DNA from 2 places in the Pseudarthrobacter sp. CC12 genome. Region 2 is predicted to be linked to the other one. Evidence: riboswitches for the same ligand, from Rfam matches in the RefSeq annotation. Region 2 holds a riboswitch; the other holds the start of a gene.
What was found. A riboswitch is a leader RNA that binds a small molecule or an ion and turns the genes downstream of it on or off. The one in region 2 is predicted to bind glycine.
Positions count from the first base shown of each region.

Region 1: it holds a riboswitch for glycine, as region 2 does, so the genes downstream of both, gcvP (aminomethyl-transferring glycine dehydrogenase) here and PV772_RS21855 (methylenetetrahydrofolate reductase) in region 2, are expected to answer to the same signal.

Region 1 is NZ_JARDJH010000042.1:1,636-16,252, forward strand. Features, by position in the region: gene gcvP (aminomethyl-transferring glycine dehydrogenase) at 1-2,605, opposite strand, end outside; glycine riboswitch at 2,798-2,895, opposite strand; gene PV772_RS20045 (TetR/AcrR family transcriptional regulator) at 2,987-3,523, opposite strand; gene PV772_RS20050 (MFS transporter) at 3,606-5,162, shown strand; gene PV772_RS20055 (DNA starvation/stationary phase protection protein) at 5,250-5,729, opposite strand; gene PV772_RS20060 (APC family permease) at 5,951-7,507, shown strand; gene PV772_RS20065 (hypothetical protein) at 7,578-8,126, opposite strand; gene PV772_RS20070 (DUF4193 domain-containing protein) at 8,285-8,587, opposite strand; gene PV772_RS20075 (hypothetical protein) at 8,680-8,883, opposite strand; gene PV772_RS20080 (LacI family DNA-binding transcriptional regulator) at 8,960-9,976, opposite strand; gene araA (L-arabinose isomerase) at 10,020-11,540, opposite strand; gene PV772_RS20090 (L-ribulose-5-phosphate 4-epimerase) at 11,586-12,314, opposite strand; gene araB (ribulokinase) at 12,311-14,071, opposite strand; gene chvE (multiple monosaccharide ABC transporter substrate-binding protein) at 14,340-14,617, shown strand, end outside.
Region 2 is NZ_JARDJH010000054.1:7,261-21,877, reverse strand. Features, by position in the region: gene PV772_RS21925 (thiamine-binding protein) at 45-368, opposite strand; gene PV772_RS21920 (TetR/AcrR family transcriptional regulator) at 494-1,141, shown strand; gene PV772_RS21915 (hypothetical protein) at 1,386-1,610, shown strand; gene PV772_RS21910 (hypothetical protein) at 1,642-2,109, opposite strand; gene PV772_RS21905 (hypothetical protein) at 2,193-2,450, opposite strand; gene PV772_RS21900 (AzlD domain-containing protein) at 2,567-2,878, opposite strand; gene PV772_RS21895 (AzlC family ABC transporter permease) at 2,875-3,675, opposite strand; gene PV772_RS21890 (hypothetical protein) at 3,672-4,106, opposite strand; gene PV772_RS21885 (CoA transferase) at 4,304-5,695, opposite strand; gene PV772_RS21880 (glycerophosphodiester phosphodiesterase family protein) at 5,703-6,602, opposite strand; gene PV772_RS21875 (DUF445 domain-containing protein) at 6,652-8,013, shown strand; gene PV772_RS21870 (DUF222 domain-containing protein) at 8,204-9,790, shown strand; gene PV772_RS21865 (5-oxoprolinase subunit PxpA) at 9,850-10,599, opposite strand; gene PV772_RS21860 (hypothetical protein) at 10,583-11,386, opposite strand; gene PV772_RS21855 (methylenetetrahydrofolate reductase) at 11,509-12,345, opposite strand; glycine riboswitch at 12,499-12,598, opposite strand; gene purU (formyltetrahydrofolate deformylase) at 12,691-13,596, opposite strand; gene cycA (D-serine/D-alanine/glycine transporter) at 13,614-14,617, opposite strand, start outside.

The DNA.
Region 1 (14,617 bases), on a different contig from region 2:
TGATCATGGCCTCGATGAAGCGGTCGATCTCGGCCAGGTCCTCGGACTCGGTGGGCTCCACCATCAGGGTGCCCGCTACGGGGAACGAAAGGGTGGGGGCGTGGAAACCGAAGTCGATCAGCCGCTTGGCCACATCCTCGGCGGTGACGCCGGTCCTGGCTGTGAGTTCGCGCAAGTCCAGGATGCATTCATGCGCCACGAGGCCACCTTCGCCGGTGTAGAGGACCGGGAAGTAGTCGTTCAGCCTGGCAGCGACGTAGTTGGCCGCCAGCAGCGCGGACTTGGTGGCCTGAGTCAGGCCTTCCCCGCCCATGAGCTTCACGTAGGCCCAGGAGATCGGCAGCACACCCGCCGAACCGAACCGGGACGCCGAGATGGCTACCCCGTGGCCTTCCTCATGCGCTGCCTTGTTCGCGTCGCCGGGCATGAACGGTGCCAGGTGGGCCTTCGCCGCGACCGGCCCGACGCCGGGTCCCCCGCCGCCGTGCGGGATGCAGAAGGTCTTGTGCAGGTTCAGGTGGGACACATCCCCGCCGAACTTGCCCGGCTGGGCCAGGCCCACCAGGGCGTTCAGGTTGGCGCCGTCGACGTAGACCTGGCCACCGGCAGCATGGACGGCCTCGCAGATCTCGGTCACGTCCGCATCGTAGACGCCGTGGGTGGACGGGTAGGTGATCATGATCGCCGAGAGGACGTCCTTGTTCGCCTCGATCTTGGCCGTCAGGTCATCGTGATTGATGGTGCCGTCCGCGGCGGTGGCAACCACTACGACCTTCATGCCGGCCAGGACGGCGGAGGCAGCGTTGGTGCCATGGGCCGAGGCCGGGATCAGGCAGACGTTGCGCTGCTGCTCGCCGCGGGAGTGGTGGTACCCGCGGATAGCCAGCAGCCCGGCCAGTTCGCCCTGGGAGCCCGCGTTGGGCTGGATGGACACCTGGTCATACCCGGTGATCGTGGTCAGGTCCGCTTCCAGGTCCGCGATGAGTTCGCGCCAGCCTTCGGTCTGGGAGTCCGGGGCGAAGGGGTGGATGGAGGCAAACTCCGGCCAGGAGATGGCTTCCATCTCGGCGGTGGCGTTCAGCTTCATGGTGCACGAGCCCAGCGGGATCATGGTGCGGTCCAGCGCGAGGTCCCGGTCCGACAGCTTCCGGATGTAGCGCAGGAGCTGGGTTTCGGACCGGTACGTGTTGAAGACCGGGTGCTGCAGGTAGTCGGAGGAACGCTCCACGGCGGCCTCCAGCACAAAGCCCTGGCCCTCGCCGCGGATCCCGGCAACGGTGGCGCCAAAGACGTCGGCAACCTCGGCGACGATGGCCGGCGTCGTGGTTTCATCCAGGGAAATGCCCACGGTGTCGGCGTCGACGGGACGCAGGTTGATCCCGCGTGCTTCGGCGGCGGCGACAATCGCGGCAGCGCGTCCCGGGACCCGGACCGTCAGGGTGTCGAAAAAGCTCGTGTGCAGCACCTCCACACCGGCACCCGCCAGCGAGGCCGCCAGTGTTCGTGCATGGCCGTGGGCGGTTTCCGCGATCGCCTTCAGCCCGTCGGGGCCGTGGTAGACGGCGTACATGGAGGAGACGATGGCCAGGAGGGCCTGCGCGGTGCAGATGTTGGACGTGGCCTTTTCGCGGCGGATGTGCTGCTCGCGCGTCTGCAGCGCGAGGCGGTACGCGGGCATCCCTGCGTCGTCCTTGGACACGCCCACCAGGCGGCCGGGCATGGAACGCTCCAGGCCCTTGCGGACGGCCATGTAGGCGGCGTGCGGCCCGCCGAAGAACAGCGGCACCCCGAAACGCTGCGTGGAGCCGACGGCGATGTCGGCGCCCTGCTCGCCGGGAGGCGTTATCAGGGTCAGGGCCAGCAGGTCGGCGGCCACGGTAACCAGCGCACCGCGGTCCTTCGCCGCCGCAATGGTGGCGGACTGATCCCAGACCCGGCCTGAGGCGCCGGGCTGCTGGAGCACGATCCCGTTGATCGCACCTTCAGGGAGGCCCTTGGACAGGTCGGCAACCTCAACCTCGAAGCCGAGCGCCTCGGCGCGGCCCTTGACGATGGCAATGGTCTGCGGCAGCACGTCAATGTCCAGGACGGTCTTGCCGTCGTGGGCGTCTTTGGTCTTGTTGGCGCGGCGCATGAGCAGCACCGCTTCGGCCACGGCGGTGGCTTCATCCAGCAGGGAGGCGTTGGCGATGGGCAGGCCCACCAGGTCCTGGACCATGGTCTGGAAGTTCAGGAGTGCCTCAAGCCGGCCCTGGGAAATTTCGGGCTGGTACGGGGTGTAGGCGGTGTACCAGGCCGGGGCCTCGAGGATGTTCCGGCGGATCACGGCAGGGGTGATGGTGTCGTAGTAGCCCTGGCCAATCATCTGGACCGCGGTCTTGTTCTTGGCGGCCAGCCGGCGCAATTCAGCAAGCACCTCAACCTCACTGAGGGCATCCTGCAGGCGGAGGGCCGTGTCCTGGCGGATGACCTTGGGCACGGCGGTGTCCACCAGGGAATCGACCGTGCCGTAGCCCACGGCTTTGAGCATGGTGTCGGCGTCGTCCTGGCGGCGTGCGCCAATGTGGCGGTCTACGAAGGTGGTGGAGGTTGGGGTAACCGACACGAAGGAACTCCATTTATTCAGGCGGCGCAGGGTACGCCACAGCTATTCGGGTCCCTCCCCGCTCTGTATTGGACCTGAGAGTTTCCGCGTCGCCTGCCTGCGCAGGAACCGCTTGCACCGTCGGTGAGCACAACAGCCGTTCCGCTTCCCCCAAGGGAGGCCGGACAACTGCCTGCTGCTTTCCAGAGGTGCCTCGCCGCGGCGGTACAGGGGCCTGCGAGATTCCTGGGGAGGATTTGCTCCTACGGCGCCTGCCTGTACTTCCGGCAGAACTCTCCCGCCGCAGATCAAAGGCTATTCATTTGTTGGATCATGACGGCCGGTGACAGCCCTCACAACTCTCCATTGTCCTACGCCAGAAGCCCTCCGGCAAATGGAAAACTACCTGCGGAGCCGTTCCAACGCGGCCAGGAGTTCCTCCACGTCAGCGGCTGCTCCGCCTTCCGGCGCAGGGCCCACGGAAAGCATGGCATTGAAGTACAAACCGTCACCCATATACAGGACAGCCCTGGCCAGGCCGGGCCCCACATCCGCAGCAATCTCGTCCAGCCACCGCTGCTGGATGGCGGCGAACCGGCGGCGGGTCTCCTCATGCGCCACCTCGGCAAGCCGCGTGGCGGCCACAATGACCCGGTCCAGAGGAGTATCCGCCCAGACAGAGGAACGGATGAAATACGCGGCGGCACCTTCGCTGGCCGAAGCCATCGCGTCGGCATCCGCCTTGGCCAACCCCTCAAGGCGGTCCAGCAGCACGGCGATGAGCGCTTCCTTGTTGGGAAAGTGGTAGAGGAGGCCACCTTTGGACACCCCGGCCTTACGGGCTACGGCGTCGAGGGTTGCAGCGCGCTCCCCCACTTCGATCAGCAGGGACTCGAAGGCGTCAAGGACCGCATCACGGGCTACAGGCTTTCGGGGCATGCCTTCCATCATGCCCTCCACCGGCAGGGAAGAAGGAATGCTTCGGTTTCAAACTATACCGTCCAGACGGTACAGTTATTACATGACGACCTCCATTCGCCCGGCCTCCTTACAAAGGGACAGCTCCGCCATGCGGCCACCGTGGCGGGATTGGCTCGCGTTGGGGCTGCTGATGTTTCCCGTGCTGCTGGTGGCAGTGGACAATACCGCCCTGACCTTCGCCCTGCCCGCCATCGCCCGCGCCCTGGAACCGACGGGCCTGCAGCTGCTGTGGATCGTGGACGCCTATCCACTGGTCCTGGCAGGGCTGCTGGTATCAATGGGAAGCCTCGGCGACCGGATTGGGCGGCGGCGGCTGCTGGTCGTCGGCAGCCTGGGCTTCGCAGGGCTGTCCGCCGCCACGGCATTCGCGCCCACCCCGGAGTGGCTGATCGCCGGCCGCGCGGCGCTCGGGTTCTTCGGCGCCATGCTGATGCCGTCCACCTTGTCGCTGATCCGGAACATTTTCCCGGAGCCCAACCGCCGGCGGATGGCCATTGCCATCTGGGCTGCCGGATTCTCCGGCGGCGCCGCCCTGGGCCCCATCCTCGGTGGATGGCTGGTGGAGCACTTCTGGTGGGGTGCCGTGTTCCTGGTGGCCGTGCCACTCATGCTGCCCCTGCTGGCGCTGGGGCCGGCCTTCATTCCGGAGTCCAGGGATCCCGCGCCGGGAAGAGCGGACATTCCCAGCGTCCTGCTATCCATGCTGGTCATGGTGCCCACGGTCTACGGCGTAAAGTCAGTAGCCACCGAAGGTCCGGGGCCGGCCGGGCTGGGAAGCATAGCCTTCGGCCTGGCCATGGGCATTGTGTTCGTGCGGCGCCAGCACCGGCTGGAGCACCCGCTGCTGGACATGTCACTATTCCGCAACAGGGTGTTCAGCATGGCCATCAGCGCCAACGTTTTGGCCCTGTTTTCCTTCAACGGGTTCATCCTTTTCCTTGCCCAGCACCTCCAACTCCTGGAGGGGATGACACCGTCGGCGGCGGGCATTGCCATGCTCCCGGCCCTGGCAGCCACAGTGACGGCAGGGCTGGTGGTGGTCCCGCTGGTCCGGAAGGTGCGTCCGGGGTACGTCGTGGCCGCGGGCCTGTCCTTCAGTGCCGTCGGCTACAGCATGGTGGCCTTCGGTAACGACGGCGGGGGCCCGCCCCTGCTGCTGGCAGCATTGCTGGTCCTGGCGCTGGGCGTAGGCACGGCGGAAACCATCTCGAACGACCTCATCCTCGGCTCGGCCCCGCCGGCGAAATCCGGCGCTGCGGCAGCGATTTCCGAGACGGGCTACGAGGTGGGATCGCTGCTGGGGACCGCGGTGCTGGGCTCCATCCTGACCGCGTCCTACCAGCAGAACCTCCGGCTGCCGGCGGGGCTGGAGGCCATGCTGCCCGGAACCTCGCTGCACAACGCCAGGGAAACGCTGGCCGGTGCGGTGGACGCAGCCAACCTGGTGCCGGCACCGCTCGCCGGAGCCCTCAAGGACGCTGCGGCGGCCGCCTTCGATTCCGGCGTGCACGTTACGGCGGCAATTGGGCTGGTCCTCATGGCGACGGCGGCAGTGCTCGCCGCCGTCGTCCTCCGGAAAGCGCCCAAAGCGGCTTAGCGGAACATCCGCAGTATTGCCCGGACAACAGCCAGGCGTCCGGCGCGGCGGGATCCGCCGGCGCCGGACGCCCGTGTGGACTGCCCGCTACTTGGAGTCGGCCGCGGTGACCTTGGCGGTGGGCTTCATGTTTTCCGCCTGCACCATCCAGGCGAACTGCTCCAGCCGGGCGATGAACTCGTGCAGGAGGTCCGCGGAGGTGGGGTCTTCCTCATCCACTTCGTCATGGACCTTGCGCATGGTGCCCACGGCCGCCTCCATGGCAGCGACGATCCGCTCGATGGCATCCGCGGTGCTGATCAGCCCTTCCGGGAACTGGGCCAGGCTGGTGGTCTCGGCAACGGTGGCGCTGCGGCCGTCGGGAAGCGCGTGCAGGGCGCGCATGCGCTCGGCGGTGTCGTCGGCGAACTGGCGGGCAGCGTCCACAATCTCGTCAAGCTGCAGGTGAAGGTCGCGGAAGTTGGTGCCCACGATGTTCCAGTGCGCCTGCTTGCCCTGAACGTGGAGCTCGATCAGGTCCGCCAGGACGGCCTGCAGGTTGTTGGTCAGTGTCGGTGAAGCTTTCATGCATCCTCCTCAATTGGTCCAGTACGGCAGACGCTACCAGCCCCGAACGGCGCGGCGGCAGGGCAAAAGGCAATTTCTCAGTGAGCTTACTAATTTCGGAAACCAGTCATAAACGAATGTGATTCATATTGCGTCTTGCATCACAGGCGGGGCACCCCCATACTAAATGAACGCCATTCATATAGTGACCTCCGTCTCACAGCCTTCCAGAAAGTGGTGCCATGACAGAGACAATCCGCACCAGTACTGCCAAACCCGGCCCGCACGCGCACGCGCCCTCCGCGGACGGCGTCAGCGCCAAGGGACTCAAGGGCGGCCAGCTCGGGCTCCTGGCCGTCGTCGTCCTGGGTATTTCCACCATTGCCCCCGCCTACACCCTCACCAGCGCACTTGGACCCACCGTCAATGAAGCCGGCCTGCAGCTGCCCGTCATTTTCCTCATTGGGTTCATCCCCATGATCCTGGTCTCGCTCGCCTACCGGGAGCTCAACGCCGACTCCCCGGACAGCGGCACCACTTTCACCTGGGTGACCAAGGCATTCGGTCCGTGGATCGGCTGGATGGGCGGGTGGGGCCTGCTCGCCGCCAACATCATCGTGCTGTCCAACCTGGCCGGCGTCGCCGTCGACTTCTTCTACCTTTTCCTCTCCCAGCTCACCGGCTCCCCCGAACTGGCGGACCTCGCGGACAACAAGGCGTTGAACGTCATCACCTGCTTTGTCTTCGTGGCGCTGGCCGTCTGGGTCAGCTACCGCGGCCTGCACACCACCAAGCTGGTGCAATACAGCCTGGTGGGCTTCCAGCTGCTGGTGCTGGGCCTGTTCGTGGCCATGGCCTTCGCCAACTGGTCCACCTCGGAAACAGCAATCCCGTTCAGCTGGGACTGGTTCGACGTCACCAAGATCGAGACGTTCGGACAGATCGCCGCCGGCATCTCCCTCTCGATTTTCGTGTACTGGGGCTGGGATGTCTGCCTGACGGTCAACGAGGAAACAGCCAACGGCAAGAAGACCGCCGGCGTGGCCGGTACCTTGACCGCCGTCATCGTCCTTGCCATCTACCTGCTGGTCAGCATCGCCACCATGATGTTCGCCGGCGTCGGCGATACCGGGAACGGGCTGAACAACGCCGAGAACCACGAGAACATCTTCACGGCGCTGGCCTCCCCCATCATGGGCCCGTTCGCCATCCTGATGTCCCTGGCCGTGCTGTCCAGCTCCGCCGCGTCCCTGCAGTCAACCTTCATGTCGCCCTCGCGCAGCCTGCTGGCCATGGCACACTACGGCGCGCTGCCGGCACCCTTCAGCCGCATCAGCAGCAAGTTCTCCACGCCGGGCTTCGCCACCATCGCCGCCGGCGTCATGTCTGCTGGGTTCTACGCAGTCATGCATGTGGTCAGCGAGAACGTCCTGAACGACACCATCCTGGCCCTGGGCCTGATGATCTGCTTCTATTACGGCCTCACCGCCCTGGCCTGCACGTGGTACTTCCGCCACAGCCTGTTCAACAGCATGCGGCACTTCGTGCTGCGGCTGGTGTGCCCGGTGATGGGCGGCGTGGGGCTGTTCGTAGTATTCGTCCAGACCGCCATGGACAGCCTGGCACCTGAGTTTGGCAGCGGTTCAGAGGTGTTTGGCATAGGCCTGGTATTCATCCTGGGCGTCGGCATCCTGGCCCTGGGCGCCGCGGTCATGCTGGTCATGTCCCGTACGCACCCGGGCTTCTTCCGCGGCGAAACCCTCAAGCAGGACACCCCGGCGCTGGTGGTTCCGGAATAACTTCCAACCCAAAAGGTGCCGCGCCCCCACCGTGGCCCGGCACCTTTTCGGTGTGGCGGCGACGGACGGCTCACCAGTAGTGCGCCACGTCGATGACCAGGCGGGAGCCGGCGCCCGGACCGTCAAGGGCGAACACCCGGAACGGGAGGCGGGCACGGACGCCCACGCCGATGGTGGACTGGCCCTCGAAGCTTCCGGCCCAGACCACCTGGCGGAAGGTCTGGTATCCGGAAACGTCGGAGAGCCCGGCCTTGTCGGCAGGTGTGTAGGTGGGCTGGCCGTTGGCGTCGTAGGCAGGCGCTTTGACGACGACCTGCAGCCGGGCGCCGCCCCGGGTGGGCACGATTGCGCCCGAGCCGTCCTGGATGACCTGCGGGACGTAGCGCACGGTGTAGCCGGGGGCCGGCGCGCCGCCCAGGTCAACCACCAGCCGGTCAAAGCAATAGTGCTGCCCGGTCCGGACGTTCGTCACGGGCACGCGGCCCATGGCGCCGTCCGACTTGATCAGCGAACCCCATGTGAGTCCGCAGTAGGGAGCCGCGGAGGCGGGCCCCTCGACGACGATTCCCAGCCCGACCGCCAGCAGGATGGCCGCGAGCCAGATGGAGAACTTTTTCATTGTGGTGCCACCCAAAATAAGGGCTATTGGATGCTTCCAGCGTAGGAGCGTTGGCGGGCGGAAACGAGGTCCATTTTGATAACGACGGCGTCCGGGGACAAAGAAGCGCCGGCCACCTCGGGTGAGGTGGCCGGCGCCGGGAAAACCAGGATGGGATTCTAGCCTTCGCAGTCGCGGCAGTACTTCAGGCCGTCCTTTTCGCGGGCGACCTGCGAGCGGTGGCGGACCAGGAAGCACGACGAGCAGGTGAACTCGTCCGACTGTTCGGGAACCACAATGACCGTCAGTTCCTCATTGGACAGGTCTGCGCCGGGCAGGTCGATACCTTCAGCGGTGTCGTTCTCGTCGACATCGATAACCGCGGTCTGCGCGTTGCCGCTCCGTGATGCCTGGAGGGCCTCGAGGGAGTCAGCCGGCGACTCTTCTTCCTGCTTGCGTGGAGCATCGTAATCGGTAGCCATAGCATGTTCACTTTCGTTGCTGCGCAGCGCCATTTCAGGCACCTCAGTGAAGCAGTTTAGGGCATGATCCCTCTACCGGCGCAATAGTGTGCTTAACCAGACACTGGGCCGGTTTCTGCCGTTGTTCCTGCGTGCTCCGAGCGGGCGTGGCCGGCTCCGATGGACACCCCGCTCAAGGCCGGCAGCCAGCCCCAGCGGGTGGCGTCGGCCATGGCACCGGCAGCGTCCGTTTCGCAGTCGAAGGTGACGGAGTCCAGCAGCCAGTCGCGGAGGCGGATGAGCAAGGTAGCGGTCATGCCTGAAAACTACGCAGTTATTGTTGTGGCCACGTTTCGCGCGGGTCTCCCGCTGATTAATTCGGCGCCGGCCACGCTACGGGGCGGGTGGCGCCGTACTTCTGCGCACGATGAGCTCAGGCTCCACCACCAGGGTCCGCGGCCCGTCCCCGCCCTGGAACGCGGTGAGCATCATGTCCATGCACCGCCGGCCCAGCTCTTCGAAGTCCTGGCGGACCACCGTCAGGGGCGGACTGAAGTAGCCGGCCTCCGGCTGGTCGTCGAAGCCCACCACCGAAACATCCTGCGGCACCCTGATGCCCGCCTCGTTCAGGGCACGCAGGACCCCAAGGGCCATCTGGTCGTTGCCGACGAAAAGGGCAGTGGCGCGGCGGCCGGCAGCCAGCCGCCGGCCGATCTCGTATCCGCTGCCCGCGCTCCAGTCACCCTCGGTGACCAGGTCTGCCGCGAGCCCGGCCGAGCAGAGGGCTGCCCGCCAGCCCTCGGCGCGGGCTACGGCGTCGATCCAGTCCTGCGGCCCCGCAACGTGTCCAATCCGGACGTGCCCCTGGGCGATGAGATGTTCCACCGCCAGTTCGGCGCCGCGCCGCTGGTCCACCTTGACCCCGCCCACGGTGTCATTGCCGTCAGGTCCCACGGCCACCACCGGCACTCCGATGGGCAGTTCCGCCAGGGCAGCCAGCGTTTCCAAATGCGGGACGATGACCACGATTCCGTCCACCGACTGGTCCAGGAAGTGCCGGACGGCGTCCAGGATCGCGTCCCGGGTGACCTCGCGCAGCGCCGCGACGCTGACGAAGTAGCCGGCATCCCGCGCAGCCCGTTCCACCCCGAGCAGGGTATTGGCCGGGCCGTACTGCGAAAGCTCGCTGCCCAGGACACCGATGATCTGCGAGCGCCGGGTGACCAGGCTTCGGGCGGCAGAGTTGCGGCGGTAGCCGAGTTCCGCGATCGCAACTTCCACCTTCCGGCGGGTGCCGGGACTCACGTTGGGGTGGTTGTTGACCACCCGTGAGACGGTCTGGTGCGATACCCCGGCACGTGCCGCCACATCCTCGAGCCTGGGCAGCCGCCGCGGGACGCTGTCCGTCACGGGGTTCCCGTCCCTGGCCGCCGCCGGGACCTTTGCCACCGGATCAGATCCCGCCGGCCAGTTTGTAGTAGGCGGCGTTCCAGTTCAGGTCCTTCTTGAACTGGCGGATGGTGGTGCCCTGGTCGATGGTGAGCAGTTCCGTTTTGGCTATTTCGGCGAAGTCCTCGAAGACGTCCATGCCCACCTGGGTGGAGAGCACGGTGTGGTGGGCTGCGCCGGCGGTGAGCCAGGCGGCGGCGGAGGTTGCGAAGTCCGGCTTCGGCTGCCAGAGAGCGCGGGCCACGGGGAGGTTGGGCAGCGGCTGGTCGAGCGGGACGACGTCGACGGCGTTGGCCACCAGGCGGAACCGGTCCCGCATGTCGGACAGGGCGACGACGACGCCCGGGGATGCGTCGGCGTCGAACACCAGTCGGACCGGGTCTTCCTTGCCGCCGATGCCCAGCGGGTGGATTTCCAGGCGCGGCTTTGCTGCCGTCAGGGAAGGGCAGACTTCGAGCATGTGGGCGCCCAGGATCTTCTCGGACCCGGGCTCCAGGTGGTACGTGTAGTCCTCCATCAGGGAGGCACCGCCGGGCAGGCCCGCGCCCATCACCTTCGCGGCGCGCACCAGGATGGCGGTCTTCCAGTCGCCTTCGGCGCCGAACCCGTAACCGGCGGCCATGAGCCGTTGCACGGCGAGCCCGGGCAGCTGGCGGAGGGCACCGAGGTCCTCGAAGGACGTGGTGAACGCGGCCGAACCATTGGCTTCGAGGAACCTGCGCAGGCCCAGTTCGATCCGGGCGCCGTACCGCAGCGATTCGTGCCGGGCCGCGCCTGCGCGAAGCTCCGGCACCACGTCGTAAAGGTCCTCATACTCGGCCACCAGCGCGTCGACGTCGGACTCCGCCGCGCCGTGGACGGCGTCCGCGAGTTCGTTGACGGACCAGGTGTTCACCGCAACGCCGAACCGCAGCTCGGCCTCGGTCTTGTCGCCTTCGGTGACGGCGACGTTGCGCATGTTGTCGCCAAAGCGGGTGAGCTTCAGGGTGCGGACGGCTGCCCAGCCAGCGGCGGCGCGCTGCCAGGATCCCACCTGGCGGGCGACCTCGGGGTTGGAGACATGCCCGACGACGGTCTTCCGGGCAATGCCCAGGCGGGACTGGATGTACCCGAACTCGCGGTCACCGTGTGCTGCCTGGTTCAGGTTCATGAAGTCGAAGTCGATGTCCGCCCAGGGCAGGTCCCGGTTGGCCTGGGTGTGCAGGTGCAGCAGGGGCTTCCGCAGGAGGTCCAGGCCCTGGATCCACATCTTGGCGGGGCTGAAGGTGTGCATCCAGGCCGTCACGCCGATAACCGAGTCATCGGCGTTCGCCTCCAGCGCGGTGCGGCGGATGGCATCCGAGTCGGTGAGCACCGGCTTCCAGACGATCCGCACGGGCACCGCGGAGGAGGCGTTGAGCTGGTTGGCGATCTCCTGCGACTGCGCGGCCACCTGCTTGAGGACTTCCTCGCCGTAGAGGTGCTGGCTGCCGGTGAGGAACCAGACTTCGTAGCCGTCGAGGGAAGTGGTTGCAGCGGTACTCATGATTCTCCTGGAAAGATTTTCTGGCCGGTTGGTGGCCGGTGCGTGTTATTGGCCGTAGACGTTCTGGTAGCGGGCGTAAAGGGAGTCGATGTGGGCCTGGTCGATGGGAAGCGGCTCGCCCAGCTGCCGGGAAATGTGCACGGTGCGCGCCACTTCCTCGCACATGACGGCGGCCTTGACGGCGGCGCGGGCATCCTTGCCGATGGTGAAGGGGCCGTGGTTCTGCATCAGGACGGCCGGGGACGTGGAATTCTTCAGGGTCTCCACGATCCCATGGCCAATCGAGTCGTCACCGATCAGGGCGAAGGGTCCCACCGGGATGGAACCGCCGAACTCGTCCCCCATCATGGTGAGCACGCAGGGGATGGCCTCGCCCCGGGCAGCCCAGGCGGTGGCGTACGTTGAGTGCGTATGCACCACCCCGCCCACCTCCGGCATGTGCCGGTACACGTACGCGTGCGCGGCGGTGTCCGACGAGGGCGACAGCGCGGGATTGCCCCAGTCCACCGTGCCGCTGCCGCCAACATTGGTGCCCCTGACCGGGGTGCCGTACAGGTCCGTCACGATCATCTGTTCCGGGGTCAGGTCCTGGTAGGCGACCCCGGAGGGCTTGATGACCATGAGGTCGGTGCCCGGCACCCGGGCGGAAACGTTGCCTGCGGTCCACACCACCAGTTCGTAGCGGGTCAGCTCGGCGTGCAGGGCGCACACCTCCGTCCGGATCCGGGCGATGGTTTCCAGGAGGCCGGTTCCGGCGCCTGTTCCGGCGGTCATGCGGACACCCCCACGGTTGCTTTGGCGGCGACGCCTGCTCCGGGCCGGGCCGCCTGGGCGGCCTTGCGCTGGATGGCCTTGAGCCGGTGCATGACATCGTTGCTGCCCCGGCCGAAGTAGTCGTGCAGGGTGCGGTACTCCTGGAACAGTTCGTCGTAGGCGGCCGCGTTTTCCGGGATTGGGGTGTAGACCTCGCCGGGCTCGGCGCCCATGGCCGCGGCGGCTTCGCGGATGTCCGCGTATGCTCCCGCTGCGACGGCGGCGTGGATGGCAGAACCCAGTGCCGGTCCCTGTTCCGAGCCGATGGTGGACAGAGGCAGGCCGGTGGCATCGGCGTAGATCTGCATCAGGAGCCGGTTCTTCAGCAGCCCGCCGGCAACGATGAATTCCTTGACCGGGACTCCGGCGTCGCGGAAGGCGTCCACGATGGTGCGGGTTCCAAAGGCCGTGGCTTCCAGGAGGGCGCGGTAGGTGTCCTCGGGCCTGGTGGCCAGGGTTTGGCCCACCACCATGCCGGATAGCTCGTGATCCACCAGGACCGAGCGGTTTCCCGAATGCCAGTCGAGCGCGATCAGGCCGTGCTCCCCGATGGCCTGGCGGGAAGCCAGTTCGGTCAGGTACTCGTGGATCCCCAGCCCGGCGTCCTTGGCGGCCTGGTGGTATTCGGGCGGGACGCCGTGCCTGGTGAACCAGCCAAAGATGTCCCCCACCCCTGACTGTCCTGCCTCGTAGCCCCACAGGCCCGGAACGATTCCACCGTCCACGGCGCCGCACATGCCCGGCACTTCCCGCAGTTCGCTGCCGTTCATGACGTGGCAGGTGGAGGTGCCCATGATCGCCACCAGCTGGCCGGGCTCCACGGCCTTCGCGGCCGGGGCGGTGACGTGGGCGTCAACGTTTCCCACGGCCACCGCGATGCCCTCCGGCAACCCGGTCCAGGCGGCGGCCTCCGCCGTCAGGGTGCCGGCGGCATCACCCAGCCGGCCGATGGTGTGCTCCAGCTTGGAGCTGACAAAATCCTTGAAGTCAGGGTTGAGGGCGGCCAGGAACTCTTCAGACGGATACCGGCCGTCCTGGTAGATGCCCTTATAACCGGCGGTGCAGGCGTTGCGGACATACCGGCCGCAGAGCTGCCAGACGATCCAGTCCGCCGCCTCCACCCAGTGGTCCATGGCGGCGTAGGCCTCCGGATCCTCCTCCAGCAGCTGCAGTCCCTTGGCGAACTCCCATTCGGAGGAGATCAGTCCTCCGTAGCGGGGAAGCCAGTCTTCGCCGCGTTCGGCGGCGAGCCGGTTGATCCGGTCGGCCTGGCCCTGCGCAGCATGGTGGCGCCAGAGCTTTACATAGGCGTGCGGACGGTTCGCGAAGCCGGGCAGTTCGTTCAGGGGTGTGCCGTCGGCCGTGACCGGCACCATGGTGCAGGCGGTGAAGTCGGTGGCAATACCGACGACGGCGGCCGGGTCGATCCCGGCGTCGGCCACGGCGGCGGGGACAGCGGTACGGAGGACGTCCCGGTAGTCGTTGGGCACCTGAAGTGCCCACTCCCCGGGAAGCCGGGCGCCGTCGTCGCCCGCTGTATCCCGGGGCAGGACGTCGGTGACCACCGCGTGGGCATACTCATGGACGGCGCTGCCCAGTTCCTTGCCGTCCCGGACACGCACCACCACGGCGCGGCCTGAAAGGGTTCCGTAATCCACTCCGATGACGCAGTGGTCATGGCTGGGCTCGGAGCTGGACGTGGTCAGCGCATCTGGCATGGGGGTTGCCTCCGTCCGGGAGGCATGGGCCTCATTACCGGGTTTGTAGGGGTCAGGGTGGAGCTACGTGCTGCAGCTAGTGTGAACGCTAACAAACTGGAAGTCAATGAGCTGGAAAGTTTTCGGGGATTCCGGCTGGACACTCTTGTTAGCGTTCACAAATCAGTCTATATTGAACCGACACATCAACAATGTGGCCAGGACCAGGGAGCATAGGTGCTGCCTGGTCCACCAACGCTTCGTGGCAGTGCTGCCGCGGAAGGAGAAAATGGTGAGAATCAAGAAACTGATGGGCGCGGTGGCCCTCGTCGTCGCCCTGACGGTGGGCGCCACCGGTTGTGGCTCCCGCGGCGGGGCCAGCGAATCCAGCGGTGCCGCGAAGCCCAGCGATTCACTGGTAGGCATCTCGATGCCGACGCAGACTTCCGAACGGTGGATCGCCGACGGCGCCAACGTGGAAAAGTCCCTGAAGGACCTCGGCTACAAGACAGACCTCCAGTTCGCCAATGACGACATCCCCACCCAGGTCTCGCAGATCGAGAACAT
Region 2 (14,617 bases):
GCGGCGCCCCGGCGGTCCAGACAATCCGGCCCCTCGAAGGACGCTTAGGGCTCCTGCGCCAGTGCGGTCTCCAGGCGGTCAACCTTCGCTGTCAGCTCGCCGCTGTACCCGGGCCTGATGTCCGCCTTGATCACCAGTGAAACGCGGCTGCCGTACCGGCCCACGGCTTCGGTGGCGCGCTTGACCACGTCGAACACTTCGTCCCACTCGCCTTCTATGGTGGTAAACATGGAATCCGTCTGATTGGGCAACCCGGACTCGCGGACGATCTTCACTGCGGCAGCAACGGCGTCGTGCACTGACGCGTCGTTGGGCCTGGAGCCCTCGGTGGGAACGCCTGACGGGGCAACAGAAAATGCAAGCAACATGCTCCCCAGTCTCCCACGTGCCCGCAGGCAGCCGCAGGGCCGGTCCGCACGGCCGGCTGCGTCACATAAGCGGCTACCCCGAAGTAACCATGGTGGCGGCAGTCTCCGTTGTTACCCTTTTTGGCATGAGCCTCGCAGTCACCCGAAAGCCCCTCCGCGCAGACGCAGCGCGGAACGTGGACAAGATCATTACTGCGGCGCGCCAGTGCTTCCGCGAGTTCGGCCCGGAGGTACCGCTCCAGACCATCGCAACCACCGCCGGCGTTGGCCCGGCAACCCTATTCCGAAACTTCGCTGACAAGGAAGAACTGGTACTGGCGGCGCTCAACCGGCAGCTCCGGCTCACCGTGGACCCCGTCATGGACGGCGCCCTCGCCGATATCGATGCTGCCGCAGGCATGTTGCGTGTCCTCGAAGCCCTGATGGCCGCAGCGAGCGACGACGCCAACCTGCTGTGTGCGGTGGCGGGCCGGCGCGAGCTCCTCACCGGGATCACCGGATCGCTGATGGAATCCATGGGAGTGCTTCTGGTCCGCGGGCAGGGCCAGGGAAGCCTGCGCCCTGACATTTCCATGACGGACATGTTTCGGCTGCTGGCCATGCTGATCGGTGTGGTGGACACCATGGAACCGGGGTCCGATGCCTGGCGCAGGCCGCTTGCGCTGGTGGAGGACGCCATCCGCACAGTCCGGCCATCCCGACCGCTTCCGGTGTTCGTCCCCGTCCCCGCCGCCCCTGGGTTCACCACCACCACGCCGGGCCAGCCGGGCTGAATAGCATGCAGTAAGCCTGCCGGCCAGTCCATGCCGGGCGAGGCCGGCGGGCGCAGCTCCGGTGCCGGAATCCCGCTGCCAGGCTGTTCCGCCGAGGGAGTCAGGTCACCAGTCGGGCCCCATTGTTACCTGCAGGTACGTGCAATAAACTCGGAGGTGGGGTTAGGCAGCCAGCCTCAGCACTTCCACGTTGGAGCAACCCCATGCACTTTGCGCCTGCCCCCCAGACAACGGCCGCACTGCCATGAACCACTCAAAGCTTCTCCACTACCTGACGGATCCGCGCGGGCCGGAGGAAGTCCTTCCCGAGCTGACCGCCGGCGAGCTGGTCGAGTTGCTCGACGCGCTGTACCAGAACCTCGATACCCCCGAACCCGAGTTTGGCGCACAGGTCTGGTACGAGATGGGCGTGGAGGAATGCGGCCGCCGGTCCGTCTCCCCTGACGGCGCGGCGCACGGGGTAGCCTAGCTACCCGTTCGTCCCGATTCCCCTAGCTGGGTCAGCGCTTCTCCGCACCGGGTTCACCGGCGGCGCTGTCCCCGGCGTGGGGGTCTCCGCCGGGCCGTTGTCCAGCCGGCGGGGTTTCCTGGTGCTGCGACCCTGGGTCCGCGTGGCCGGGCTGCTCCTGCGCGGATGGCCCGTCCGCGTGCCCAGCGCCCAGGTGCCCGTGTTCGGCGTGCCCGTGTCCTTGGTAGCCGTGGCCGGGGTGTTCATGGAACTCGTTGGGAACGTGGTCCTTCGCTTCCATCAGGTGCTGCTGGAGCTTCTCCTCCGCATCCCGCCGCCGCCTGGCGGTGTCGCGCAGCTCGCGCGTTGATTCCGAGCCGCGGGGGTCCAAATAGGTGGCCCGCGACTTCGCAGACTGTTCTGCCGGTACCCCCGCGCCTTGTTCGTCCTTGGCGTTCCTGCGGGTATCCTCGGTGCCCTGGCCGCCATGCGGCTCAACAGGCCGTGACTGTTCGTCCATCTCGAATCCTCCTTCGGTGGCCGCCTGGGTGTGGGCTGCCTCTCATCCAGTGCATCACAGATGGCTGCCGGAATGTTGGGCCACTAGGCCTGGGCTGCATCTGCCCGCCTGCGCATTTCCTCCCGCAGCAGGGCCTGAAGGGCCGGAACGGACGACGACGGATCCAGGTCGAGTGCCGCGCGGAGCCGTTGGGAGAGAATTTCCAGTTCCTCTTCCGGCACGTCCGAAAGTCCGGAAAAGCGCCTGAAGAACCGTTTGGCGGGAAGGCCCGCCCGCCGTCGGGCGTTCTTTTGGCGGATTCTGCCCGCCAAGCCGCCCGCAGGGTGCAGCTGATTTTCCATGGGTGCCGTTCAATAAGGAATTCCATGGCCAACTGCATAAGCCGATCCCATAGTACAACTGGCACCCAACCGGGGAAGTGACCCACGTCACCATGCCCCGGAGTGGATTCAACAGATCAGTTCCACCCCAGCATCCTCAGCAGCGCCGCCGTGCCGGCACCGGCGATCACCACCACCAGGAATGGAGCCCGCAGTACCAGGGCGATCGCGGCCGCGGCCAGCGCTCCCAGCCTGGCATCCGCGGCGAGTCCCTGCCCCGACACCACCGCGTTCACCACCGTCAGCGAGGCCAGCAGGCCGATAGTCATTGTTCCCGCGACACGTGAGGTGCGCGGATCCTCAAGGAATTTGGCGGGGACGAAGTAGCCCACCAGTTTCCAGGCGTAGGCGAGCACGCAGGCGATGAGCAGCCAGATCCACAAAGTCACCTGCCCTCCTCCGGGTCCGCAGCTCCCCTGCGGCCGGCTTCCCTGCGGACGCCCCTGCCCCGGAGACGGGCGCCGCCCGGGTGATGGCCGTGGTCGCCGTAGGGTTCGACGTCCGGCTCAAGGCCTTCGTCGCGGCGGCCGTGGCTGAACCAGCCCACCACCGCAGCAACGATCGCGGCCACCAGGATGGGCACGCCCGCCGGGACAAAGGGGGCGGCAACCACCGTCGCCACTGCACAAACCACCGCGATGGCGATCGGCTCGCGTCCTTTGAGTCGGGGCCAGAGCAGTGCCAGGAAGGCGGCGACGGCGGCCCCGTCAAGGCCCCACTGCTTGGGGTCGCCCAACCCGCTGCCGGCCAGCGCGCCCACGGCCGTGAAGAGGTTCCACAGCAGGTAGACCCCTACGCCTGCGGTCCAGAAGCCGCGGCGCTGTTCGTCCGGGTCCGTCTGGCCCGTGCTGGTGGCCGTGGATTCGTCGATGGTCAGCTGCGCTCCGATGTACTTGCGCCAGCCGGTGGGCCGGAGCAGCGCGTTCAACTGCATGCCGTAGATGCCGTTGCGCATGCCCAGGAGGGTGGCCGCGCTCATCGCGGCAACGCCTGAACCGCCCCCTGCCACCACCCCGATGAACGCGAACTGGGAGCCGCCACTGAAGAGGAGCAGGCTCAGCGCCATGGTCTGCCAGAAGTTGAGCCCGGACGTGACCGCCAGCGCGCCGAACGATACGCCGTAAAGACCGGTGGCAATACTGATGGAGATGCCCACCTTCACCGCCGGCGAAGCCAGCAGCTTCACCCCCGGCTTCCCGGGTTGACCGCGGGCACGGCGGCTTTTCGCAGGCTCCAGGCCCACAAGATCAGCGGTGCCTGGAGGGGAAGCCGCACGGCATGGATCTTCCGCCGGCGGGGCGTGCCCTGCGGCCCGTACGCCCCCAGGAGGGCATCAACATGCCCGGCCAGGAATGCCGTGAACATGGCGGTGAGGGCAGTGGCCGTGGGCTTTCGGGTGGGTGGGAGCAGGATTCCGACGGCGGCGGCGAGCTCCAGCAGACCGCTCAGGGCGATCCATTCATCCCGGGACAGGACGGCCCAAGGATGCTGGGCTGTGCTGCTGCGGGGTTCGCCCGGCACCGCGTCCTGCCGGCACAGGTACCCGGGAACGACGTCCCGGTAAAAACCTGGGTCCCGGAAATGCTTGCCTGCGCTGGCCAGGAGAAGGGCTCCCATGGCCGCTGCGGACAGATGCCGCAGGGCCGGGCCGTGGATGGATTGGGACGGAGCGGACAAGCCCTTAGCAGCGGTGCCGGACCTGGGAAAAGACATGGAACCACTCAACCACAGCCACAGCGCGGCCCGGAAACCGGCGCTTAGGGCACAGCGGCGACGGGGTCATAGCGCTGGCAAGCGGCACAGCGGCGACGGCCTCACGGCTGCGCTGCCCGGCCTTCCAGCCAGGCAGGCTGCGAGCTGCCATATGGTGGCGGCGGTGACTGAAAATCCAGGGGGTGTCCCGCGTCAAGCAGGGGCGGCCCAACGTAGCGCAGCTCCCCATAGCTGCTGGCCACGGACCGGTATTCTGGGGTGCGCAGTCCAGCAGGGCTTTCCGTGCTGGTTGGGCCACTCATGCTGTCGGGGTCTTGCCCACCGGTCAGGGAAAACAGCTCCTCCGCGGTACGCGCCAGCGACAGGTGCGCGGTACCGCCCAACCCGGTCCGGCGGCGGGCGGCCAGGAGGCGGACTGCGGCCGCGGCCACCCCATAGCCGGTGGCGTGGTCCAGCGCCTGGACCGGCAGCGCACCCGGGCGCCAGCCGCCGTCGTCCTCCATGCCGTAAGTGCTGGCGATTCCGCAGGCGGCCTGGACAATACTGTCGAAGCCGCGCAGGCCGCTCCAGGGCCCCGCGCTTCCCCAACTGTCCAAGGTGACCACTACCAGTTCCGGACGGGCTGCCAGCAGCTCCCGCCCGCTGAGGCCAAAACGGTCCAGGGCACCGTGCCGGTAGCCGGTGACCACGGCATCCGCGCCGGCCAGGAGTTGCTGGAGGTTTCCCTGGCTTGCCGACTGCCCCAGGTCGAGTACGGCACTGCGCTTGCCAAACGCCGTGTCCACGAACTGGTCCTGGATCTCGGGAAAGGCGGGCGGGTCGATCCGCAGGACGTCTGCCCCGAGCGCGGCCAGCAGCCGGGTAGCGACTGGGCCGGCGATGACCCGCGTCAGGTCCAGCACCCGCAGCCCGGCCAGCGGCAGGTCCCTGGCGCCGCGTCCCGTGCCGGAAGCGGCGCCTGCTCCTTCTGCAGCTTCCCGCAGTCCCAAGCCACCAGTGGTGCCGTCCGCATGCTCCACCGCAATCCATGGTCCCGAGCCGGCCGCCCGACCCATTTCGGTTGCGAGCCATTCACTGCGGGTCCGGACGGCCGCGGCTATCCCTCCCTGTTCCTGGATTGCGGCCTCGGCGTCCAGCGCGGCCATGGAGCGGAGTTTCCTGTCCACATCCTCCGCGCCAATGGCAGCCAGCGCGTGCAGGAGCCGCTGCTCATGGTGGGGGTAGTTGGCGTGAAGCCGGATCCAGCCGTCAGCGGTCTTCCGGAAGCCGGACAGGGGCGCGAAGCCCTGCGGCTTGCGCCCCGCAATCCGGAGGTGCCCGAAGGAATCGAAGGCGGGCGCTGTCAGGTCGGGTGTTGTGCTGAAACGGCCCGGCATCCCTGAGTACAGGTTCAGCGCCTGGGCCGCGGCTTCCACCGACTGCAGCGCCAAGCCTTCGACGTCGAGCTTCCCCGCCCACCACCGGGGCGCGGGGGGCATGCCGCGGGCGCCCATGTCCGCGCTACTTTCCCTGCGGTGCGGCCGCGTGGAGCTGTTCCAAGACACGCGCCGGCACGTTTGAGGTGATCTCCTGGATGCCCAATTCCCGGCAGAGCGACACGTCCTCAGGGGAGTCCACGGTCCACACCCTGAAGCGGCGGCCGGAGTCCAGCCAGCGGCGGACTGTCTCAGGGCGTTCCCTGACGTATTCGATGCCGGGGCCGGCCATGCCCACCTCGCAGTCGTCCAGGATCCGTTCGCCCTCCAACTGGGTGGCTTTCATCAGGTTCGCGATGGCCCCGCCGGTAATCGGCCCAACCCCCAGGCCGCCACGGATTTCATGGATGGTGAGGTCGTCCACCAGCTGGCAAATATATTGCGGCGGTACGGAGAGGAGCAGGTGGCGGACTGAATCCGGGCTGAAGCTCATGAAGGTCACGGCCACGTTGTCCACGGTTGAGCTTTGCGGTTCCCAGCCCTCGCTGCGGAGCACCTGCAGGACCCGGTCCTCAAGTTTGAGCTGGTACGGGCTGGGATGCTTGAGCTCGATGGCGAGTTTCATGGGCCGGCCCGCGCCGCGAAGGATGTCCAGCAGTTCCGGAAGGGTCAGGAGCTGTTCGGAGCGTGCCCCGAACGTTTCGGGGATCCGGACGCCTTTCCAGGACGAGAAGTCCAGCTGGCGCAACTCCTCCAGCGTCCGCTCGGCCACCGGACCCGTGCCGTCCGACGTGCGGTCCAGGTTGGCGTCATGGAGCAGGACCACGTGCTGGTCGCGCGTCAGGTGGACGTCGCACTCCACTCCGTCCGCGCCGTCGGCCAGGGCCTGGAGGTAGGCGGCACGGGTGTGTTCGGCATACGTGCCGCTGGAACCGCGGTGGGCAAAGACCAGCGGCCGCTGCGGCACTGACTCGTCAATTGTCATGGACACACGGTAGCCGACCGGCCCCCGCCTTCAGGGCTAGGCTTGGCACATGCAGGTGAACTCTGAGGCAACTACTGGGCCAACCACGCAGGAAGCACCCACCGAACCAGCGCGGGAGCCGCGGCCGGGCACTATGGCGGCAGGCGCCGTCGTAAGCCGCCAGCTTGGTGCCGGTGACGCCGAAAAGGCGGCAGCGCTGCGGAAAATGAAGTTGCTGGCGCTGAGCCTGCTGATCGCCATGGCCGTGATCTTTGTCTTCGCGTTCGCCCTGCAAAAGGAGTATCCGTGGCTGCAGTACGTTCGTGCGGCGGCTGAGGGCGGCATGGTGGGCGCACTGGCCGACTGGTTCGCTGTGACGGCCCTGTTCAAGTACCCCATGGGCATCAAGATTCCGCACACCGCCATCATTCCGCGCCGCAAGGACCAGATCGGCGCCTCCCTGGGCGAGTTCGTGGAGACCAACTTCCTCTCCGAGCAGGTGGTCCAGGACAAGCTGGCCAGCGTCAACATTGCCCGCCGGGCAGGTGTTTGGCTGGCAGCGCCCGGTGGCGCCGACCGGGTGGCCAAGGAAGGTGCCGCGGTGATCCGTGGCGCGTTCAAGGTTTTGAATGACGACGACGTCCAGGCCGTCATTGAGGGCATGGTCCGCAAGCATCTCCTCGCTCCGCCGTGGGGGCCGCCGGTGGGCAGGCTGGCGGAGCGGGTCTTCCACGACGGGCACCACCACACACTGGTGGACCTGCTGGTGGACCGCGCCGCGGACTGGGTGGATGACAACCACGAGACCGTCACCCGCCTGGTGTCCGACCGCTCCCCCACCTGGGTTCCGCAGTTCGTGGACGGCCTGGTGGGCGACAAGGTCTACCTCGAAATCCTCAAGTTCGTGCGCGCGGTACAGGCCGATCCCCGCCACCAGGTGCGCCAGTCGATCGACAAATACCTGAACGACCTCGCCCAGGACCTGCAGCACGATCCGGCGATGATTGCCCGCGCGGAGGACATCAAGGCGCAGGTGTTGGGTGATCCCGAGGTGCGCGAGCTCGCTTCCCGGACCTGGGGCACGGTCAAGAACGCGCTGCTGGGTGCCGTGGATGATCCGGACAGCGAACTCACCATCAAGTTCAAGGCCGCGGTGCGCGACTTTGGGTCACGGCTCGTGGACGATCCCGAACTGGCCGGGAAGGTCAACGCATGGATCGGTGACGCCGCCGGGTACTTGGTCCGCACCTACCGTTCGGACATTGCCGGCGTTATTACGGACACCGTGGCGCGGTGGGATGCCGAGGAAACCTCGCAGAAGATCGAGCTCCAGGTAGGCAAGGACCTGCAGTTCATCCGCATTAACGGCACCGTGGTGGGGTCCCTGGCCGGGCTGGCGATCTTCACGGTGGCGCAACTCATCTTCGGGTAGCCCCTTCGGGATCTTTCGCTGCGCAGATTCCTTTTCGCGCCGCATATTCGGGGTGCGGGGAGGAGCCTGCGCAGCGGGAATGCGTACGACGACGGCGCCCGGTTTTTAGGGTGGGGCACCGTTGGCGCAAGGTGGCTTTGGCGGCCAAAGGCTTCGTTTCAATGTCAGTGGGTCGTTGGATGATGTCCATATGGAATTCAGCGGTGGTGTTGGGGTGGTGTTGGAGGGTGTTCGTGCCTCTGTTACTGCCCTGGATGCGCTGGAGCGGGAGGACGCGTCCCTGGCAGCCGGTGCCAGTGTTGGTGCCGGTGTGGATGTGTTGCAGCGGCGGTATGAGCTGTGTCTTGAAGGCTTGGAGGTGATGGCCCGGCTCGAAGCGCAGCTGGCCGCGGTAAAGTCGCGGCGGGCTGCCCGTGCCGTTGAACTGCAGCAAGCGATGACTCCCCCGGACGCGTCCGACACGGACCGTACCTACGCGCAGATGTCGGTGGTGGAGGAGATCGCCGGGGTCCTCACCATCAGCTCCGCGGCCGCCGGGGCGTTCGTGGACCAGTCGCGCCGGATCTGTTCCCTACCGCCCGTCATGAACGCCTTGGCCGCGGGCGTGATGTCGTGGCAGCACGCCCGGATTGTCGCGGACGAAACCGAAGGCCTTGACGCTGTCGGGGCTGCCGGGCTGGTGGCGCACTTCTTCGACCCCGCCACGCCCGATCCGGCCCGGGGTGCCGCGCCCGGTGAGCTGGTCCCGTCCCGGTTCCGGGCCAAGGTCCGGGGCTGGCGGGAACGCCACCACCCCGAATCGATCCAAAAGCGCCATGCGAAAGGGGTGGCGGACCGGCGGATGGAATACATCCCGGACAAGGATGGCATGGCCTGGATCTCCCTCTACCTTCCCGGCGATACCGCGTGCGCCATCTGGAACCGGACCACCGCCACCGCCCGCGGCCTCCAGGGACCAGACGAACCCCGCACGCTTAGCCAGCTCCGCCCCGACATCGCCGCATCCCTGTTGCTCGGCGCCGGCCAGGCGGCGGGTGAGGGGTCCACCGGCACCGCCCCGGGCACGCAGGGTGTCACCGGGATCGGGAAGGTCCCTGCGCCGCGGGCCGACGTCCTGGTCACCGTGCCCGTGTTCTCGCTCCTCGGCCTCACCGACGAACCAGCAGTGCTGGACGGCTTCGGCCCAATCCCGGCATCCATGGCCCGCAAACTCGTCGCCGGTGGCGCGGAGTCGTTCTACCGGGTCCTCGTCGACCCACAGGACGGGGCGCCACTGGAAATCGGGCGGAAGAACTACCGGCTCACCGAAACCATCAAACGCTGGATCAGGATGCGCGACGGCAAATGCACGTTCCCCGGCTGCAGCAACCGCACCCCCGACAACGAAACCGACCACCTCCAAGCGTGGGAACACGGCGGCACCACCGGAACCAGCAACCTCGCACAGCTCTGCCCCAAACACCATCGGCTCAAACACCACAGCCAATGGACCCCGGATCCGGCCACGAGCAAGGACCCACCGGGCTGGACATCACCCACCGGGCGCCACTACAACCCCGAACAGCAGGATGCAGAACCAACCCACTGGCCACCGGGAAGCCTGCCACCATGGCTGCAACGGGAAGCTGCCGGTAAATGCCAGTGCCTGGAGGCCAGCCTCGAAAACCTTCCGCAGGGGGAACCCGACGACGACCGGTACGTGGACATCAACGATCTGTCACCCGACGATCCACTCTGGGCCGAACTCCTGGCGGCGCCATTAGTGCCGTCGGGATGATGCAAGCCCTGGACAGTCCAACGGTTAGCCGCCCCGGGGCCGGAGCACACCGCCGCCTTTTAAGCGAAGGCCTCCAGCTCCACGCCTGCGGCCTCAAGACCTGCCCGGATGCGGGCCGCCGCCTCCAAGGCTGCGGGGCTGCCGCCGGGCAGGTGAAGGGAGTCCGGCTGGACCCTGACCACCGAACCGTCAACCGCCACCACTTCGCCTTTTGTTGCCAACCGCACGGCCCGCTCAACGATCGTGTCGACGTCGTTCAACACGGCGTCTTCCCCGGACAGCGGCACCAAGGTTCCGTCTGCAAAGTAGGCACGGTCGGCGTAGGCCTCGGTGAAAACAGGGTGGCCGGCCTCCTTGGCCTGCTTCAACAGCTCCGAGCCGGGGAATCCAAGGATGGGCAGCCCCGGATCGTAGGCATTCACGGCCGCCACGAGCGCGGAAGCCTGCTCAGCGTCGTGGATCAGCGTGTCATACAGCGCACCCTGTGGTTTCACGTAGTCCACCGAGGCACCCACGGCATGCGCGACGCCGTCGAGCGCGCCCAACTGGTACAGCACGTCGCCAAATAGCTCATCAAAGCTCATGTCCAGCGAGCGGCGGCCAAAACCGGCCATATCGCGGTAGCCAAGGTGCGCACCCACGGTGACGTCAAGTTCGTAGGCGGCGCGGCAGCTGTCCAGCATGGTGACGGGGTCGCCCGCGTGGAGGCCGCACGCGACGTTGGCGCTGGTGGCCAGCTGGAACATCGCCGGATCGCCTCCCGTGGTCCAGGAACCGAATGATTGGCCTACGTCAGCGTTGAGATCCAAGGATGTTGCCTTCCAGGGTCAGGTTGTCCGGCCCGGCAGCCGCGGTCAGCTCCCCGGGGATGGTGTCCGGCATGGGTCCGAACGCCTCCCGGGCGTTCTTGGCCACTGCACGGCCCATCACGAGGTTACCGGCTCCGCCCACAACCGCCCCTATGCCGAAGGGCAGGGCCCGTCCGAACAGCGCGGTGCCCTGCCGCTTGAGCAGGTTCTTGAGGAAGGCGTTCTGGATCCGCTTCCGGACGCTGCCGAATCCCGGGATCGAGGACCTGGACAGCACGTTTCCCCAGACGTCCGCGGGCTTTGCTCCGCCGGCCGCCTGTCCGCTCAGGGTTCCCAGCAGGGCGGTTCCTTCCTCGCCCAGCATGATGGCCATGACCATGGTGCCGGCTTTCTCCGGGTTGGTGAGGCGAATGCCGTGGAGCTCGGCCAGCGACGTCGCATAGAGGGCTGTCGCCTCCAGGAAGCCAACCGTCGCGGCCGCAGACAGTCCCAGCGACGCGACGGTACCCACACCCGGGACGACGGCGGTGGCGCCCACCAAGGCACCTCCGCCGGCCACCGCCCTAAGGTAGTCACGCTCCGCGATGTCTGCGAGCTGCGCTGCGGTAGCCCGCGGATGCTTCTTCTGGAGCCGGCGGATATAGGCCACCACCAAGGGCCGCTGGACCTGCACTGCCTTCAGGAGCATGTTGTGGACGCCGGGCTTGGGCTTGCCCTCGGCATCGAACATTGCGTTATGGGCGGTTTCCTGTGCGATTCGTACTGCGGGATTGCTGCGCCTGGCCATGGTCACCTTCATTCAAATCGACCTGCAGCGGGTGGGCTGCCGTGCTTATCCATCCTATGTGGACAAACACTAAGCATGCTGAACTTTCCGGCCGGCACTTGGTTCTTCCCCGCCGCTCGTCCCTAGCTGCCGGTGCCCGCCAGGTTGTTGAACGTGTACAGGTGCACCCCCTCCACCACCCCGCCGCCCTCCAGCTCCGCAAGGATCGCCTGCGGTGAGTAGAGGCCGCCCTTGAGCAGGCGGCGGCCAAGCGGGCCCCTGCGATTCAGGAGTTTGAGGGACGGGCCCACACCGATTTTCAGTGCGGCACGAATGAGCTGCGCCCGTGGAACGGTGCCGGCAACTCCGGCCCAGACAGGGAGCCGCACCCCTTCCCGGCGGAGCATTTCTGCGTACCACTGGATGCGGGAGGCCGAGAAGCACAGCTGCGTCACCACGGATGAGGCCAGATGCTGCTTTTCCAGCAACGCATCAAGCATATGCAGTTCGCTGTGGCCGGGATGGCCTTCCGGGTAGCCCGCCACACCGGCCCGGATGGTGCCGCCGGACAGCTCGGCGAGGTCCTCCAGCAGCGGAAGGCTGCTGTCATAGGGCCCGGCGGGCTCCCATGCGTCACCGCCGACGGCGAATACTTCGGTGATTCCGGCATCGTGGCAGTTCCGGACCACACCGGCCAGCTGCCCACGGCTTTCGATGCTCCGTGCGGCCAGGTGCGGGACAACCTCGAAGCCGAGGTAGGCAAGCTCGATGGCTGTCCGGATGGTCGGCCCCACACCCTGGCGCGGCAGGCAGGTCACCGTCAGGGCCGTGCCGGCGGGAGCGTGTGCCTGGACGAGGGCGGCAACGTCCTCGGTGGGATTGACCTGCATCCGGACGGGCAGCGCTGCCCCGGAACCGGAGGCCTGTCCTGCCGCGGGGATCGATGCGGCGGCTGGTGCCATGAGGGATCGAATCGTCATGAGGAACTCCAGGATTGGCCGGCCACGGGTGGCTCGGCATGGATCGGGTCCCTCCCCGCTCTGTATTGGACCTGAGAGATTCCGCAAACCCAGCCAGGGCCTGCTTGCACCGTCGGTGAGTACTGCCGGAGCAGCACTGCTTTCCAGAGTCGCCTCGCCGTGACGGTACATGGGCCTGAGAGATTCCTGGGGAGGATTTGCTCCTACGGCGCCTGCCCGGTGATGGCCGGGAGAACTCTCCCGCCACAGCTCGAAAGGCTGTATTCAAATGTGGTGCCACGGCGGCCGGCGCCTGCCCCTCCGCCTGGGAGGAGTGCAGCGCCGGCGGCGTGGATGGGCCTGCAACTAGCGGAGGATGACCGTCCGGTTGCCGGAGAGGACTATCCGCCCTTCAGCGTGCCAGCGGACGGCATTCGTGAGCGCCTTGCATTCGGCGTCGCGGCCAACCGTGACCAGGTCTGAAGCGGAATACGTGTGGTCCACCTCGATGACCTGCTGCGAAATGATAGGCCCCTCGTCCAGCTCCGAGTTCACGTAGTGGGCAGTGGCGCCCACCGTCTTGACACCGCGTTCGTACGCCTGGTGGTACGGCTTTGCGCCCTTGAAGCTGGGCAGGAACGAGTGGTGGATGTTGATGGCCTTGCCGCTGAGGCGCGTAGTGGCTTCATCGCTGAGCACCTGCATGTAGCGGGCCAGCACCACCAGTTCCACTGCGTACTGGTCCACCAGTTCCAGCAGGCGCCCCTCAGCTTCCGCCTTGGTATCGGGCGTGACCGGGATGTGGTGGAACGGGACACCGTGCCACGCGGCAAGGGGTTCCAGGTCCGGGTGGTTGGACACCACGGCGGCAATCCGGACGGGCAACTCACCGCTGCGGGCGCGGAACAGGAGGTCGTTGAGGCAGTGGTCGTATTTGGACACCATGACCAGGATGGGCTGCTTGCGGCCGTGGCGTTCGAGGCGCCAGTCCATCTGCCACTCCTGGGCCACCTGCTCAAAACCGGCCCGGAGGCGGTCGAGTTCCACCTCTACCTGCGCGGTGACGTGGATCCGCATGAAGAACCTGCCGCTCGCGCGGTCCCCGAACTGCTTGATGTCCACGATGTAGCATTCCTGCTCCAGCAGGTAGGCCGCCACCGCCTGGACGATGCCGAGCGCATCCGGGCAATGGAATGTCAGGACGAATTCCTTGCCCGTTTCCGGAGCCACGGCCTGGCGCTGCCGGGCCGTGGCCGTGCTGGCCTGCGACATGCGGGCTTCCGTGCCGATCACCGCTTGACCCGCTCTTCCCCCGCTTCTGCGGCGGCAACCTGACGGGCGGCCTGGCCGGATGCGGCGTCGGTGAAGTCCTGGTCTGCCTGCAGTTCAGCCTGGAACGTGGCAAATCGGGCCTGGTGTGCGGGCCGGCGGCGGAGGACGAACCAAGCGGCGCCCAGCAGGACGAACCAGACCGGCGTGACCAGCAGGGCCACCAGGGTGTCCGGCTGGGTGGTGAGGCTCCAGATCACGAAAGCGAAGAAGGCGAAGACAACCCAGACCATGGCAACACCGCCGGGCATCTTGAACTTCGATGCTTCATGCAGGTGCGGCCGGCGGCGGCGGAAGGCGATGTAGCTGGCCAGGATGATCGACCAGACAAAGACGAAGCAGACAGCTGAGACGGTGGTGACCATGTCGAAGGCCTTGCCCACGTCCTGGCCCGCATACATGAGGACGACGCCGGACAGCAGCAGCACGCAGGAGAGGAACAGTGCGTTCTGGGGCACCTTCCGCCGGGACAGTTTGCCAAACACGTTAGGTGCGTCGCCTTCCTGGGCAAGGCCGAAGACCATGCGGGAGGTCGAGTAGATGCCGGAGTTCGCGGAGGACATCGCGGAGCTAAGCACCACGAGGTTGACGATGGTGGCTGCGGCGCCCAGGCCTGCCAGGGAGAACATGGCGATGAAGGGGCTGTGGCCGGCCCTGAACTCGGTCCAGGGGGTGACTGCCATCAGGATGATGAGGGCGCCTACGTAGAAGAGGAGCACGCGGATGGGGATGGAGTTGATGGCCTTGGGCAGGTTCCGCTCCGGGTTCTTGGCCTCGGCGGCGGTGGTTCCCACCAGTTCGATTCCCACAAAGGCGAAGACGGCGATCTGGAAGCCCGCCACGAAGCCCATGAACTCGTTCGGGAAGAATCCGCCGTGGCTCCACAGGTTGGTGAAGGTGGCAGGGCCGGCGTCGGACTGGAAACCGGTGAAGATCATGAACAGGCCAACGATGATCAGCGCAG